3 regions of the Microbispora sp. NPDC004025 genome follow, and region 1 is predicted to be linked to each of the others. Evidence: riboswitches for the same ligand, from Rfam matches in the RefSeq annotation. Region 1 holds a riboswitch; each other region holds the start of a gene.

Region 1 (4,583 bases):
GGCGGCGCCCGCACCCCTGGTGAGCGCTGCGTCGGGGCGTTGCCTGGACGTGGCGGGCAACACCGACGCGCTGGGCACCGCTCTGCAGATCTACGACTGCAACGGGCAGGCGAACCAGGGCTTCGAGTTCACCTCCGCCGGTGAGCTGCGGACCTTCAACGGCACCCGGTGCGTGGACGCCTACAACATGGGCACGACGAACGGCACCAAGGTCGTGATCTGGTCCTGCAACGGCCAGAACAACCAGAAGTGGCGCCAGAACTCCGACGGCACCATCGTGGGCGTCGCGTCCGGGCTGTGCCTGGACGTCGTCGGCGCCGGCACCGCCAACGGCAGCCAGGTCCAGCTCTACAGCTGCTGGGGCGGCGACAACCAGAAGTGGAGCATCCGCGGAGGCGGCGGCCCGAGCTCGTCACCGTCCCCGACGGTGACGCCGACCGGCGGCACGTGCGACCTCCCGTCGACGTACCGCTGGAGCTCCACGGGCTCGCTGGCGAACCCGAAGTCCGGGTGGGTTTCGCTCAAGGACTTCACCAACGTCGTCTACAACGGCAAGCACCTGGTCTACGCGACGACGCACAACACGGGCACGAGCTGGGGTTCGATGAACTTCGGCCTGTTCACCAACTGGTCCGACATGGCCTCGGCCAGCCAGAACACGATGCCCTTCTCGGCCGTCGCGCCCACGCTGTTCTACTTCGCTCCGAAGAACATCTGGGTGCTGGCCTACCAGTGGGGCGGAACCGCCTTCTCCTACCGGACCTCCAGCGACCCCAGCAACGTGAACAGCTGGTCCGCGCAGCAGACGCTGTCCACGGCGAGCATCACCGGCTCCGGCACCGGCCCCATCGACCAGACCCTCATCGGTGACGGCCAGAACATGTACCTGTTCTTCGCCGGCGACAACGGCAAGATCTACCGGCAGAGCATGCCCATCGGGAACTTCCCGAGCAGCTTCGGCTCCAACTACACCACGATCATGAGCGACACGACGAACAACCTGTTCGAGGGCGTCGAGGTCTACAAGCTCCAGGGCCTGAACAAGTACCTGATGCTGGTCGAGTCGATCGGCTCGCAGGGCCGTTACTTCCGCTCGTACACGGCGACCAGCCTGGGTGGTTCGTGGACCCCGCAGGCCACCAGCGAGAGCAACCCCTTCGCGGGCAAGGCCAACAGCGGCGCCACCTGGACCAACGACATCAGCCACGGTGACCTGGTCCGCAACAACCCCGACCAGACCAAGACCGTCGACGCCTGCAACCTGCAGCTGCTCTACCAGGGTCGTAGCCCCAGCTCCGGCGGCGACTACGGCCTCCTGCCCTACCGGCCGGGCGTGCTGACGCTGCAGCGCTGATGATGTGACGCAGGATTCATGAGACCTCCGGTCGGTGTCGCCCGACCGGAGGTTTCCTGGTTCCGAGGGCGCGGGCGCGCGCGGGGTTCCCGGCCCGCGCCGACGCAGGCCGGGAACCCCGCGCGCCCCGGTGTCAGACCCCCGGACGTACGGCGGTGAGGAAGCTGCTCCTCCAGTAGCCCTTGAGGCTGTCGATGCGGACCACCGCGCCGCTGTGGGGGGCGTTGATCACCTTCTTGTGCCCGATGTACATGCCCACGTGGCCGCCGCCGCTGGTGAAGACGAGGTCGCCGGGCTTGAGGTGGGCCAGGCGGACCTTCTTCTTGGCGGCGTTGAGCATGGACCACGTCGTGCGCGGGAGCTTGATCCCGGCCTTGCGCCAGGCGAACTGGACCAGCCCGGAGCAGTCGAACGCCCGCGGGCCTGTGGCGCCCCACACGTAGGGGTCGCCGAGCTGCTTCTTCGCCACCTTGATGGCGCGCTCGGCCTTCTCCTGCTGGAGAGCGGACTTGCTGAGCTTCTTGGCCGCGGCGGCGTCCGGGGTGGCCCCGGCGGCGGCCGCCGCCGGGGTCGCCGCCGTGGTCGGGATCGGGGTCGGGGTCGTGGGCGCCGGGGTGGCTCCCGTCGCGGGGGGCTGGGGCGGGATGAGCGTCGAGGCGGGCTGTGGTGCCGTGACCGTCCCCGGTGCGGCGGCCGCGGGCAGCGCGCCGAACGCCGCTACAGAGGCGGTGAGCGCGACGCCACCGATCGTGACGCGGGCGATGCGGGACAGGGTGGCGGGGTTGGTAGACAGGGGGTCTCTCCTAGAGTCTTCCGCTTGCGCCTACCGGGTTAGCTGACGGATTCGGGCAGGGAAGTCGCCCTACGGCGCTCGGCGCGCCGATTCACCCCGGACCTTCGTGCGAAGGTCGACTGGTTCCCCGGCTCCGTGCTTCCTTGCCGCACGGATTCGGCGTCACCGGCGCCCTGGGGGGCGGAGAGGACATGACGACGGTGACAGTGGATTTTCGTTTTCAAGCACGGCGGTGCCGGTTCCGCGACGGCGGCGTCATGGGGTACGCCGCCGTCACAGGGCAAGGAAACTACCAAGCTCCCCCATATTCGGGCAAAGGACACATAAAGGGTAAGAAGCCCATAAAAGGGATCATGTCCGCATAGCCGCAGGTCAGAGCAGCGTTATCGGGGAAACGTGACGCTCGTCACACCCGCACGAGAGCCGGAGAGAAGCTCCCGGCATCGTGAAGATCAGCGCGTACGCCAGAACGTGCCGTTGGCCGAGGGGTCGTCGGGGTCGCCCTGCGGCACGGTGAAACCCGCGCCCCACAGCGCCGCCGTGCCCGGCCTGCGCGCGATCGAGGACAGGACGGCGTCGGTGCCCGCCTTCCGGGGGAGGGGGACGCTCCTCCACGCCGAGCCCGTCACGTGCCACAGAGTGGGGTTCCAGTTGCCCTGCACGACCCACATGCCGCCCTTGCCGTCGGGCTCCACCTCCGTGTACGGCTGCGCGTTGGCGGCGCCGACCGAGGCGGACCAGGACGTGCCGTTCCAGCGCATCACCAGGGTGCGGTTGTAGGTGACGTCGTCACCCTCGTCGTCCGCGCCCTCCCAGGTGACGCCGCCGACGGCCCACACGTTCCCCGGGCTCACGACGGCGATGTCGGCGAGGAACGCGACGGCGTCGGGGGCGGGCAGCTTGACCGCGGGCGTGGGCACCAGCGCCCAGGACCCTCCGTTCCACCGCATGATCGCGGGACGGTCGCCCTTGCTGCCCGCCGCCCAGACATCGCGGGCCCTGTACGCGTCGACGGCGGCGGCGTGGGCCGGCAGCCGGACGCTCTTCCACGAGGATCCGTTCCAGTGCCTGGCCGAGGCCGAGGACCCGGCCACCGCCCAGACGTCCTTCGCGCCTGTCGCGTCGGCGTCCGTCGCCGAGAACGCGCCGCCCAGCGAGAAGGTGGTCCACGCGCGGCCGTTCCACCGGGCGGCCTTCCCCTGGCCGAAGACCCAAGCGTTGCTGTTCGAGGTGGCCGCCACGGCCTTCAGCTCGTACGCCGGGGCGCCGGGGACCACCTGCCACGCCCGGCCGTCGTACCTCTGGACCAGGCCCCGCTGCTTCCCGTTCGCGACCCGGTGACCGGCCGCCCACACCGAGCCGTCGGCCAGGACCGTCACGTCGTCGAGGACGTCGTCACCGGGCAGGGTGTTCACCCTGGCCAGCCGCCACGCGGCGGTCTCCCCGGCCCGGCCGCCCTCGTGGGTCACGCCGGAGGCCGCCACGGCGGGCGCGCACGCCAGCCCGAGCGCCGTCATCCCCGAGACGATCGCGGTACGCACAACGCCTCCCCTTCCGTCATGAGGATGACGTTCGGAGGAGAGGATCAGTTCACTTCGTCACCGGGACGATTTGCTCGCCTTCTCCGTCCACGGCTCGTACGTGCTGTCGCCCGGGAGCACCCAGATCCGTGTGTCGGGCCGGGTGAGCGTCCGCAGCAGCGTCGCCTTGCCGGTCGTCTTCGAGACCCGGTAGACCGCCACGCCCGTCTTGGTCCGCGAGCGGACGACCACGCGCCCCGCCGTGTCGAAGTCGAGGTCGTCGATCTGCTGCCCGCGGGGCAGCCGCACGGTCACGGTGCCGCTCTCGTGGCCGGTGCGCAGGTTGAGCAGGCGCAGCTTGCGGGACTCCGGCCACGAGCCGACGGGCACCGCCGCCGTCACGTAGTCGTTCGCCAGGGCCACCGCCCACCTTCGCGTCTTCGGCCGCAACCGGGCACGCAGCGCCCGGTCGAACACCGTCACGCGGCCCCCTACCACCCCCTGCAGCAGCAGCCGTTCACTGTCCGGGCTGAACCCCGCGAGGTTCCAGTCGTCCCTGCCTGCGGGCAGTGGCAGCGTCTTGCCTTTTCGCAGGTCCACCAGGGCCCCCAGTCCCGGCGCCGAGGTCCCGGTGACCACGAAGCTGCCGTCGTCCGACACCGACGGCCACTCCTCGCCGATCGCGGTCGCCGTCACACTGCGCATCGACTTCTCCTTGCCGTGCAGGGTTCGCCGGACGAACACTCCGTCCGACTTGCGGAAGTAGAAGTAATGCCGGCCGTCCCCGCTTACCAGGAAGGGGGCCGGCGCGCCGGCGTTGACCGCGTCCTTGGGCGCCACCGCGAGCGCTTCCGGCACCGGCACCACGTCTCCGTCGGTCAGCACCAGTTCCCAGGTCTGCGTCCGCTGGGCGTAC
Region 2 (4,583 bases), on a different contig from region 1:
GAGGCTGCGGCCCGTCACCCGGCGGACCACCTCGCCGACCAGCCAGCCGTACGTGTGCGCGTGGTAGCCGTGCGCGGTGCCCGGCTCCCAGAGCGGCCGCTGGGCGGCCAGCGCGGTCACCATCGGGTCCCAGGCGATCGCCTCCGCCGGGGTGATCGGGTTGTCGATCGCGGGCAGTCCGGCCTGGTGGGTGAGCAGCCAGCGCACCGGGATGCGGTCCTTGCCGTTCGCCGCGAACTCCGGCCAGTAGCCGGCGACGGGTGCGTCCAGGTCCAGTTCGCCCCGCTCGGCCAGCAGGTGCGCGCAGGCGGCGGTGACGCCCTTGGTGGTGGAGAACACGACCGCCAGGGTGTCGCGGTCCCAGGGGCGGCCCGTCCCGGGGTCGGCGATCCCGCCCCACAGGTCGACGACCTTCCGGCCGTGCAGGTAGACGGCGACCGCGGCCCCGACCTCCTGCCCGCCGGACAGGTTCGCCGCGAACGCCTCACGTACTGCTTCGAATCCAGGTGCGGTCTCGCCGCCGATTCCGGGCATGCGTCATCGCCTTCCGAACGATCGGGGTGTGTGGGCAGGAGCCGACGAGGCGGGCACGGTGATGCGGTGCCGTCTCTCGCAGAGACGAAGTTAGTCCATCGATGAAACCTCGTCAACGGCGAAGACGACGTTCTCTTCCGGATCGCGGGTGCTCGCAGAGCACAAGCAGGCCGTTCATCGACTGTGGAGGCCGAACCTGACCGCCTTGACTCAGAGATGAACGGTTCATTGCTCAGGCTTGTGCATATGTGGCAGATGTGATCAAAATCAATTCACCCTTCAACTACTTGGGTGAAGGGTCACCGCACGGATGAGGAGAGGCATGAAGCGCACCATCTCCGTTCTCGCCGTCGCCGGCGGCGTTCTCGGCGCCACGCTCACCGGCGTCGGCCCCGCGTCCGCGGACACATCCGCAGTGGACTGCTCCACGGGCGGGTACACCTATGTCGTCAACAAATACGTCCCCACCAACGTCGAGGCGCCGGCGGTGGACAATCGCCTCTACAACATCGCCGGTTCGACGGCGTACACGCACGAGGTCTGCCTCGACATCCCCGACACCGAGACGTTCACGATCGAGGTCCGGATCGGGCCCACCGGGTCACAGCGAGTGATCGTGGACGACCGGCCTGGGGACAAGATCTTCCGCTTCTCGCCCGGCGCCAACACCTTCTGGCAGGTCTACGGCACGCTGACCGGGCCCGGCAGCACCTACCTCTACTACACCTGGCACGAGAAGCAGATCCCCGCCTGACCCGGAACGGCCCGGCCGCCTCGCTCGCCGAGGTGGCCGGCCTCCCCCGCGAACGCCCAGACAGGTCAGTACATCGAGATGTGGACGTGGTCGTAGTGGTTGGCGGTGACTCCGCCGCGATCGGACATGGTCCGCCAGCCCGGATGGCCGAGGTTGTAGATGCGCTGCTGCCAGATCACGTACATCACGCCCAGCTTCGGCCCGTTCTTGATGGCCCAGGCGGCCAGGCTGTCGCCGAGCGCCTTCATCTCGGGGGAGGGCATGGCGCCGCCCGAGCTCATCATGAAGTCGCAGGCGCGGCCGAGGGGGTGCTCGCCGCTGTTCTCCGCGCGGTAGCAGCCCACCGGAAACCGCAGGTTGAAGGCCTTGTCGACCTCGGTGCGCATGAGCCGCATACGGGGGGTGATGTTGTCGGAGCCGGCGGGCAGCTCCGGCGCCCACGAACCGCCGGCCCGTCTGCCCGGGGCGATCGGGATGAGGGCGTCGAGCTTGCCCTTGATCTTGTCGATGAGGTCTTCGGCGTCCTCGCGCTGTGCGGCGACCTCGGCGGCCTGCGTCTTGAGCTGTCCGGTGAGCGTCTCGGCGGCGTCCGCGGCCCGTTGCCGCTCGGCGCGGATCTGGTCGAAGTGCTCGAGCCTGGCGGCCTGCTCCTGTTTGAGCTGGTAGTTCAGCGCGGCGGTGTTCATGTCGGGCAGCGCCATCGAGCTGTCCGTCTGGTAGCGCAGCCCGGCCATCTGCCGTACGGCGTCCCTGGCGACCTCGTAATCGGCCTCCGCCTTGGCCAGCCGGCCGCGCGCGGCCTTCTCCTCGACACGGGCCTTGGCGAGCGCGACTCGTTTGGCGTTGTAGTCGGCGATCAGGCGGTCGATCCTCTTCCGCAGGTCCGACAGCTCCTGCTTGAGCTGCTTCTCCGTGGGCTTGGGGTCGGCGGCGCCCGGGGCGGCCGCGCCGAACACGAGGGCGGCGGAGGCGAGCACACCGACAGCCAGGGGGAACACGCGGGGCAGAGCCCACTCCTCTCCACATGCCGGCCGGGTTAGCTGACGGGTGCGGGCTGGAGGAGCCCGGGCAGGCGGCTGCCTTGACCCCAGATGCGTGGTTGGGTCCCCGGCTCCCGGGCGAGGCGCCCGGGATTAGGCGTACCGGCTGTGACAGCCGGTGCTCCGGGATACTACTGGTAAAGAAACCGCAGGTGCCACCCAAGTCGCAACCGTTACGGTGATCAAGCCGTGACCACTTCACGGAGCATCCGGGCGGCCTCCTCCGGGAGCACGTCGTTGACGAACGCGCCCATCGCCGACTCCGAGCCGGCGAGGTACTTCAGCTTGTTCGGCGCCCGCCGGATCGTGAAGAGCTGGAGGTGAAGGTAGGCCAGGTCGCGCCGGTAGGTGACCGGGGCCTGGTGCCAGGCGGCGACGTACGGCATGACGACGCCGAACAGCCCGTCGAGGCGGCGCAGCACCTCGATGTAGAGCGGCGCGAAGGCGGCCCGTTCCTCGGGCGACAGGGCGGGGATGTCGGGCACCCGGCGGTGCGGGTAGACGTGCACCTCGAACGGGTACCGCGCGGCGGCCGGGACGAAGGCCGTCCAGTGCTCGTTGGCGGCCACCACCCGGGGGCCCTTCCGCTCGGCGGCCAGGACGTCCGCGAACAGGTTGCCGCCCCGGTGACGGGCGGCGGTGTCCAGCATCTGGCGCGTACGCGGCGTGACGTACGGATAGGCGTAGATCTGCCCGTGAGGATGCGGCAGCGTGATGCCGATCTCGGCGCCGCGGTTCTCGAAGCAGAAGACCTGTTCCACGCCGGGCAGCGCGGACAGCTCGGCCGTACGGTCGGCCCACGCCTCGACGACCAGCTCGGCCTGCTCGTCGCTCAGGGAGCTGAACGACGCGTTGTGGTCGGAGGTGAAGCAGACCACCTCACAGCGCCCGATCCCCGGCCGCACCTCGCTCAGGCCGCCCACCTGCTCGTACGCTCCGGTGTTGAAGCTGAACGACGGGAACCGGTTCTCGAACACCGCCACCTCGTACGGCGAGGGGATCTCCGAGCCGGGATGTGCCGGGCAGAGCGGGCACTCCTGGGCGGACGGCAGGTGGGTGCGCGTCTGACGATGCCGGGCGACGGCCACCCACTCGTCCATCAGGGGGTCGTAGCGCAACTCGGAGGCGAGCGGGCGCGGCGGTAGGTCCCTGGGGTCGGTGGCGCTGTGGTCGGCGTCGTCGCGCCGGTCGAAGTAGATGAGCTCGCGGCCGTCGGCGAGATGGGTGATGGTGCGCTTCACGAAGCGGTCTCCAACTATCGGCGTGCGGTGTTCGGCGTCACAGGGCGGTTTCCAGTGCGGATTCCCCGGACGGATCGGCGAGGAGGAGCTCGCCGGCGTGCTCCGACAGCTCGGCGCGCGCCTCATCCGGCAGGCCGACGTCGCTCACGACCACGTCGGCCTCGCCGAGGGCGGCGATCGTGCTGATGCCGATCGTCCCCCACTTGGTGTGGTCGGCCAGGACCACGAGCTGCTGGGCGGCCGCGATGAGAGCGCGGTCGGTCTCCGCCTCCAGCAGGTTGGGCGTGGTGTATCCCGCCCTGACGCTCATGCCGTGCACACCGAGCATGAGCGTGTCGACGTTCAGGGAGCGGACGGCCGCCACGGCCACCGGGCCGACCAGGGCGTCGGAGGGCGTGCGCACGCCTCCCACCAGCACCACGGTCTGGTCGGGCCGCCCCGCCCGGTGGAAGACGTCGGCCACCTGCACGGAGTTGGTGATCACAGTCAGTTCGGGCACGTCCACCAGGTGGTGGGCGAGCGTCCAGGTCGTGGTTCCGGCCGACAGGGCGACCGAACTGCCCGGCCGTACGAGCATGGCCGCCCGGCGGGCGATGGCCTCCTTCTCGGCCTGCTGCCGCACCGACTTGGCCGCGAAGCCCGGCTCCTCCGTCGAGCCGGTGCCGGTGGCGGTCGCCCCGCCGTGCACCTTGACGATCAGGCCGCGTTCCGCGAGGACCTCCAGGTCGCGGCGGATCGTCATGTCCGAGACCCCGAGGTCGCGTACGAGCTGCGCGACGCGCACCCCGCCGGTTCTGCGCACCCTCTCCAGGATCGCCTGCTGCCGTTGCTGGGCCAGCATCCACCACTCCTGTCAACAGATTCAAACAAATTATGCCCCACACACGTGGGGACGTGTTGAGTTGGGGTCCGGGTACTTGCCGGTCGCGGTCCCGGGGAGGACAGTGAGCGAAACGCCGTACTCGACGGAAGGCGGTCTTCATGGGCAGACGCGCACGCAAGTCGAAGGCACGC
Region 3 (4,583 bases), on a different contig from region 1:
GCGGCCTGCGTGAGGCGAGGCCGTGCACGAACGCCTGGATGCCGCCCGGTCTGGGCGGGAAGTCGTTCGTGACGATCAGCGTCCGCTTCGTCATCCTCACCCCCGGCGTGCCACGCGCGGTCCGCCCGCGCCGCCCGAGAAGGCATTGTCGCAGCCGCGGCGGTCCCTCCGCGGAAACCCGATCAGGACCGGGCGAGCTGCCCGCGCGCGTACGCCCGCCATTCGAGGGTCAGGCGGCCGGGGGTCAGCCCGAGCACCTCCCGCAGGGCGGCGCCGATCTCCTCGCGCCGCGCGGCGCGGTAGAGGGCGACCAGCCTCCGCTCGCCGAACCGGGCGGCGATGTAGCGGCAGGCCAGCCACGCCTCCTCGTACGCCTGGGCGGGCCTGGCGGCGAAGTCGCCGGGCCCCGGCAGCTCCCGCAGCGCCGGCCTGCCGGCGGCCACGTCGGCGGCCAGCTCGGCGGCCACCGTGCGGACCGGCAGTCCGCTGTCCAGGTAGCCCACGTAGTCGGCGAAGCCCTCCATGAGCCACATCGGGACGGCGCGGGGGCCGGCGGTCGCGACGTGCGTCAGCTCATGGGTCACGACGACCAGGCGGCCGGTCGCGGACAGGCGGGCGAACGCGGCCGGCTGCACGATCACCCGGCCGCCGGTGGCGACGGCCGCCAGGCCCTCCACCTTCGCCGGCGCGGCCAGCACGGCGGTCTGTTCCTCGCCCCGGGGCACGAGGACCACCGCGCCGCCGTACCCGCCCCAGATCCTCCGCACCGTACGGTCCGCACGATCGGCCAGCTCGGCGATCTCGGCGACCAGCGGCCGGGGCGACCCGACGACGACAGCGCGCGCGCCGCGGGCGACGGAGGCGCCGGTCCACATGCCCGGATGCTCCCGCACGGCGGCGCGGGCGTCGAGCCGCAGGGCGAGCAGTGGATCGGGCGCGGCCGCGGCCTCCGGCCCGGCCAGCAGCGCGGCCAGCGCGACGGCCACGGCCGCGGCACGGCGGGGACGGACTCCGTGGGACGGATTCGCGGGCCGGCGCCGGTCGGCCTCGGCGCGCACGCCCGGCACGCCCCCGGGCACGCCGCTCGTGACAGTCACGCCGTGCATGGTAGCCAGCGCATGCCACGGCCCCGTCCACCTCGGCGAGGTGGACGGGGCCGCAAGGACGGCACCGGTCGAGGGGGCTTGGTGACCGGCGCCCTCAGACGCCCGGACGGACGGCACCCACGAAGGTGCTCCTCCGGTAGGCGTCCAGCTTGTCGATCCGCACCCGCGTGCCGCTGTGCGGAGCGTGGACCATCTTGCCGTGCCCGACGTACATGCCGACGTGGCCGCCGCCGCTGGTGAAGATCAGGTCACCGGGCTTGAAGTGCCCCCAGGACACCTTCTTCCTGACCGCGCCCCGGATGGACCACGTCGTGCGCGGCAGCCGTACGCCCGCCTTGCGCCAGGCGTACTGGACCAGGCCCGAGCAGTCGAACGCGCCCGGTCCGGTGGCCCCGTAGCGATAGGGGTCGCCGATCTGCTTCCTGGCGGTCTGCACCGCGCGCAGGGCTTTGGCCCGCTGGAGCGCGCTTCTGCTGACCTTCCGTTTGGCGGCGGACTTCTTCTTCGTCGCCTGCTTCTTCGCCGCGGCCTGGCGGGCGGTGGTGTTCGCACCGGTCGCCGTGGCCGTCTTCGGGGCCGTCTTCGTCTCGGGGGCTGTCTTGACGACCGTGACCGTCACCGTGTCGGCCGCCGCCGGATGCGCACCGGCGACCCCTACGGATGCCGTCAGAGCGGCACTTCCAAGGGCAATTCGGGCAATACGGGACAGGCTAGCGGGGGTGGTAGACAGGATCTCTCCTCGGCTCTTCCGCAAACGCCTACCGGGTTAGCTGACGGGTTCGGGCTGGGAAGCCGCCCTACGGCGCGCGATGCGCCGATTCACCCCGGACCTTCGCGTGAAGGTCGATGGTTCCCCGGCTCCGTGCCTCCTGACTGCACGGACTCGGCAGGCCACCGGCGCCGGGGATCCCGCGAGGGGGGTGTTGGGGGCGCCGATGACGGTGGAATTGTTTCGCTACCGGCCGGCCGGACCGGTTCGCGGCGGCGAGGCGTGCTCGCCGCGGCCCAGAAGCTACCCAGGACCCGGCGTGTTCGGCAAAGCCCCGCCGCCGGATAAAGATCGGATAACGAAGGCCGCGGAGAAGAAACCGCAGCTTACCCGCAGCACGGTTGGCTAAATGTGACTCTACTCACAGTCCCGCCACAGACGCTCAATTCGGTCACTTGAGCCACAGCCTCACAGCACGGCGAGACGTCAGGGACGGACGGCGCCGATGGCGCGATACTCGGCGAGTGTGACAACTTTCACAACATCTCCGGTCTGCGGAGCGTGGACGACCTTGCCGTCGCCGGCGTAGATGCCGACGTGCCCGTACCCGGCGTGCCAGAGCAGATCGCCCGGCTGGAGCTCGTCCAGCGAGACCCTGCGGCTCGCACCCCAGGCCCACTGCTCGTAGCTCGTCCGGGGCAGGGTCACTCCCGCGGCCGACCAGGCGGCCTGCACGAGACCCGAGCAGTCCCAGGAGTCCGGCCCGGTGCCTCCGTAGCGGTACGGCTTGCCGACCTGCTTGTAGGCGAACTGGAGCGCCGCCAGCGCGTTGCCCGACGCCGGCCCGGTGTAGACGATGCCGGCGCTGTTCGGGTTGCCCGGGTTGTACGTCCCGAGCGAGCGCAGCAGCTTCATCTGCTCCCTGACGAGCTTGTCGACCTTCTCCTTCTCGTCGGCGAGCTCGCTCCTGACGTCGGCGGCCTCGTCGTAGGACGCCTTGCTCTGGTCACGGCGGTCCTTGAGGCCCTGGATGGCGCTCTCGTACTCCCGGAGCCGCCCGGCGCGCTCGGCCGAGATGTGGTTGAACGTGGCGAGGCCGCTGAGCATGGAGTCGGGGTTCGAGCTGTAGAAGACGCCGCCCCACGAGCCCATCTCGCCGATTTGGTAGCTGTTGACGGCCATCGTGACCAGCCCGGAGCGGAGCTCCTCCACCCGGACGTTGTGCTTCTTGTAGTCCTCGTTGACGGCGAGGTACTTCCGCCTCGCCTTCTTCCACTTCTCGTTGGCCGCGTTGTAGCGGTCCACGAGCTTGTCGGCCTGCTCGTTGAGCTTGTTCAGCTTCGCCTTGGCCTGCGCGACAGTGGGCTTCGGATCCGCCTGCGCGCCCGTCACCGGCATCAGCAGGACCACGGCGGCCAAACCGGCGGCCACCGGCACACGCCCTCGCACTGAGGCCCCCTTTAGATCTACGAAACCTGCGCGCGACTCTATCCAGGCGATCATGAAGCTTCAACCTGGTCGCAGGTATTCGCCGCGGTCATGACACAGGGCGACCAGGCGCGTCCGGAGCGTGCGTACGGGCGCTCAACCGCGGCCGAGCCGGCGCAGCAGCAGGAGCGAGGGCACCGGGCGCGCGCCCATGCGGCGCACCGACTCGGCCACTTCCCGGTCGGAGGAGACGACCGCGATCGCCCGCCCCGAGGGCTCCGCCCGCACCAGCGTGCGGATGAGGTCGTCGGCGATCTCCCCGGGCGCGCTGAACATCACCCGGACCCCGCGCGGCGCGGACACCTGGACGGGCCCGTTGAGCTCGGCGCCGTCGAAGACGCACGTCACCTCCGCCCGCGTCTGGACGGCGAGCCCGCCGAGCCCGGTGAGCAGCCGGGCCCGCTGGTCGGCGAGGGTCAGCGAGGGGTAGCCGGTCTTGGTCACGTTATAACCGTCGACGATCAGGTGCAGGTGAGGGAGGGCCAGGAGCTGATCGAGCAGCTGGGGGTCGTCGTTGGCCAGCGCCCGCGCGGGCACGGCCGTCACGCCCGGCTCGCCCGGCACGACGGCGGTCACGTAGTCGGCCGGCCTGCTGATCGTGGTGGGCAGGCCGAGCTCCTTGCGCAGCCCCGCGGCGGTGTCCTGCAGCGCGTCCAGCAGCACCCGGACCCGGGCGTCCTCGATGCTGCGGCCCTCGCGGGCGGCCCTGCGGCTCGCCTCCAGCTGGCGCTCGGCGTCCGCCAGGCGTTCCTTGAGCCGGCGCAGCTCGGTCTCGGCCGCGCCGTTGGCGCTCGCGACCCTGGCCCGCGCCTCGGCCGTCTCCGCCTCCAGCTCGGCCGCCCTGGTCTCGGCGGCCCTGACCCGCTCACGGGCCTCGTGCAGCTTGCGCCGCAGGTCGGAGTTCTCCGCGCGGGCCGCCTTGAGCTGCTCGCGCACCCGGTCGATCTCCTCCTTGGCGGAGGCTCGCTGCGCCGCGAGCTGCTCGCGCAGCCGCGTCTCCGCCTGCTCCCGCTGGCTGCCCGCCGCGGCGGCCTGCTCCAGGTCGGCCCGCGCCTGCTCGACCAGGTCCGGCCAGCCGGGCGGACGGGTCAGGTAGGCCGCCGCCGCGACCAGCACCGGCTCGGCCGCGGGGGGCACCGTACCCTCGGCCAGGCTCGCCACCAGCTCGGGCCAGGCCGCCTCCAGCGTCTCGGCCACCCGCTCGCGGAACTCCTTGTCGTTCTCCAGTTGGGCCGCGATGGGCGCGCTGCCCAGACGGGCGCGCTTGCGTGGGTCGAACT

Evidence for each region. A riboswitch is a leader RNA that binds a small molecule or an ion and turns the genes downstream of it on or off. The one in region 1 is predicted to bind cyclic di-AMP.
Region 2: another riboswitch for cyclic di-AMP. It lies ahead of ACWEQG_RS37770 (coiled-coil domain-containing protein); the one in region 1 lies ahead of ACWEQG_RS13070 (C40 family peptidase).
Region 3: another riboswitch for cyclic di-AMP. It lies ahead of ACWEQG_RS03580 (C40 family peptidase); the one in region 1 lies ahead of ACWEQG_RS13070 (C40 family peptidase).

Annotation. Positions count from the first base shown of each region.
Region 1 is NZ_JBSGHN010000004.1:245,789-250,371, reverse strand. It holds gene ACWEQG_RS13075 (non-reducing end alpha-L-arabinofuranosidase family hydrolase) at 1-1,354, shown strand, start outside; gene ACWEQG_RS13070 (C40 family peptidase) at 1,488-1,823, opposite strand; cyclic di-AMP (ydaO/yuaA leader) riboswitch at 2,160-2,319, opposite strand; gene ACWEQG_RS13065 (hypothetical protein) at 2,600-3,688, opposite strand; gene ACWEQG_RS13060 (hypothetical protein) at 3,746-4,583, opposite strand, start outside.
Region 2 is NZ_JBSGHN010000026.1:16,836-21,418, reverse strand. It holds gene ACWEQG_RS37780 (serine hydrolase domain-containing protein) at 1-534, opposite strand, end outside; gene ACWEQG_RS37775 (hypothetical protein) at 857-1,288, shown strand; gene ACWEQG_RS37770 (coiled-coil domain-containing protein) at 1,354-2,286, opposite strand; cyclic di-AMP (ydaO/yuaA leader) riboswitch at 2,300-2,438, opposite strand; gene galT (galactose-1-phosphate uridylyltransferase) at 2,511-3,569, opposite strand; gene ACWEQG_RS37760 (DeoR/GlpR family DNA-binding transcription regulator) at 3,607-4,410, opposite strand; gene ACWEQG_RS37755 (50S ribosomal protein bL37) at 4,551-4,583, shown strand, end outside.
Region 3 is NZ_JBSGHN010000001.1:722,994-727,576, reverse strand. It holds gene ACWEQG_RS03590 (glycosyltransferase family 4 protein) at 1-94, opposite strand, end outside; gene ACWEQG_RS03585 (hypothetical protein) at 183-1,097, opposite strand; gene ACWEQG_RS03580 (C40 family peptidase) at 1,201-1,725, opposite strand; cyclic di-AMP (ydaO/yuaA leader) riboswitch at 1,847-2,005, opposite strand; gene ACWEQG_RS03575 (NlpC/P60 family protein) at 2,302-3,264, opposite strand; gene ACWEQG_RS03570 (NYN domain-containing protein) at 3,400-4,583, opposite strand, start outside.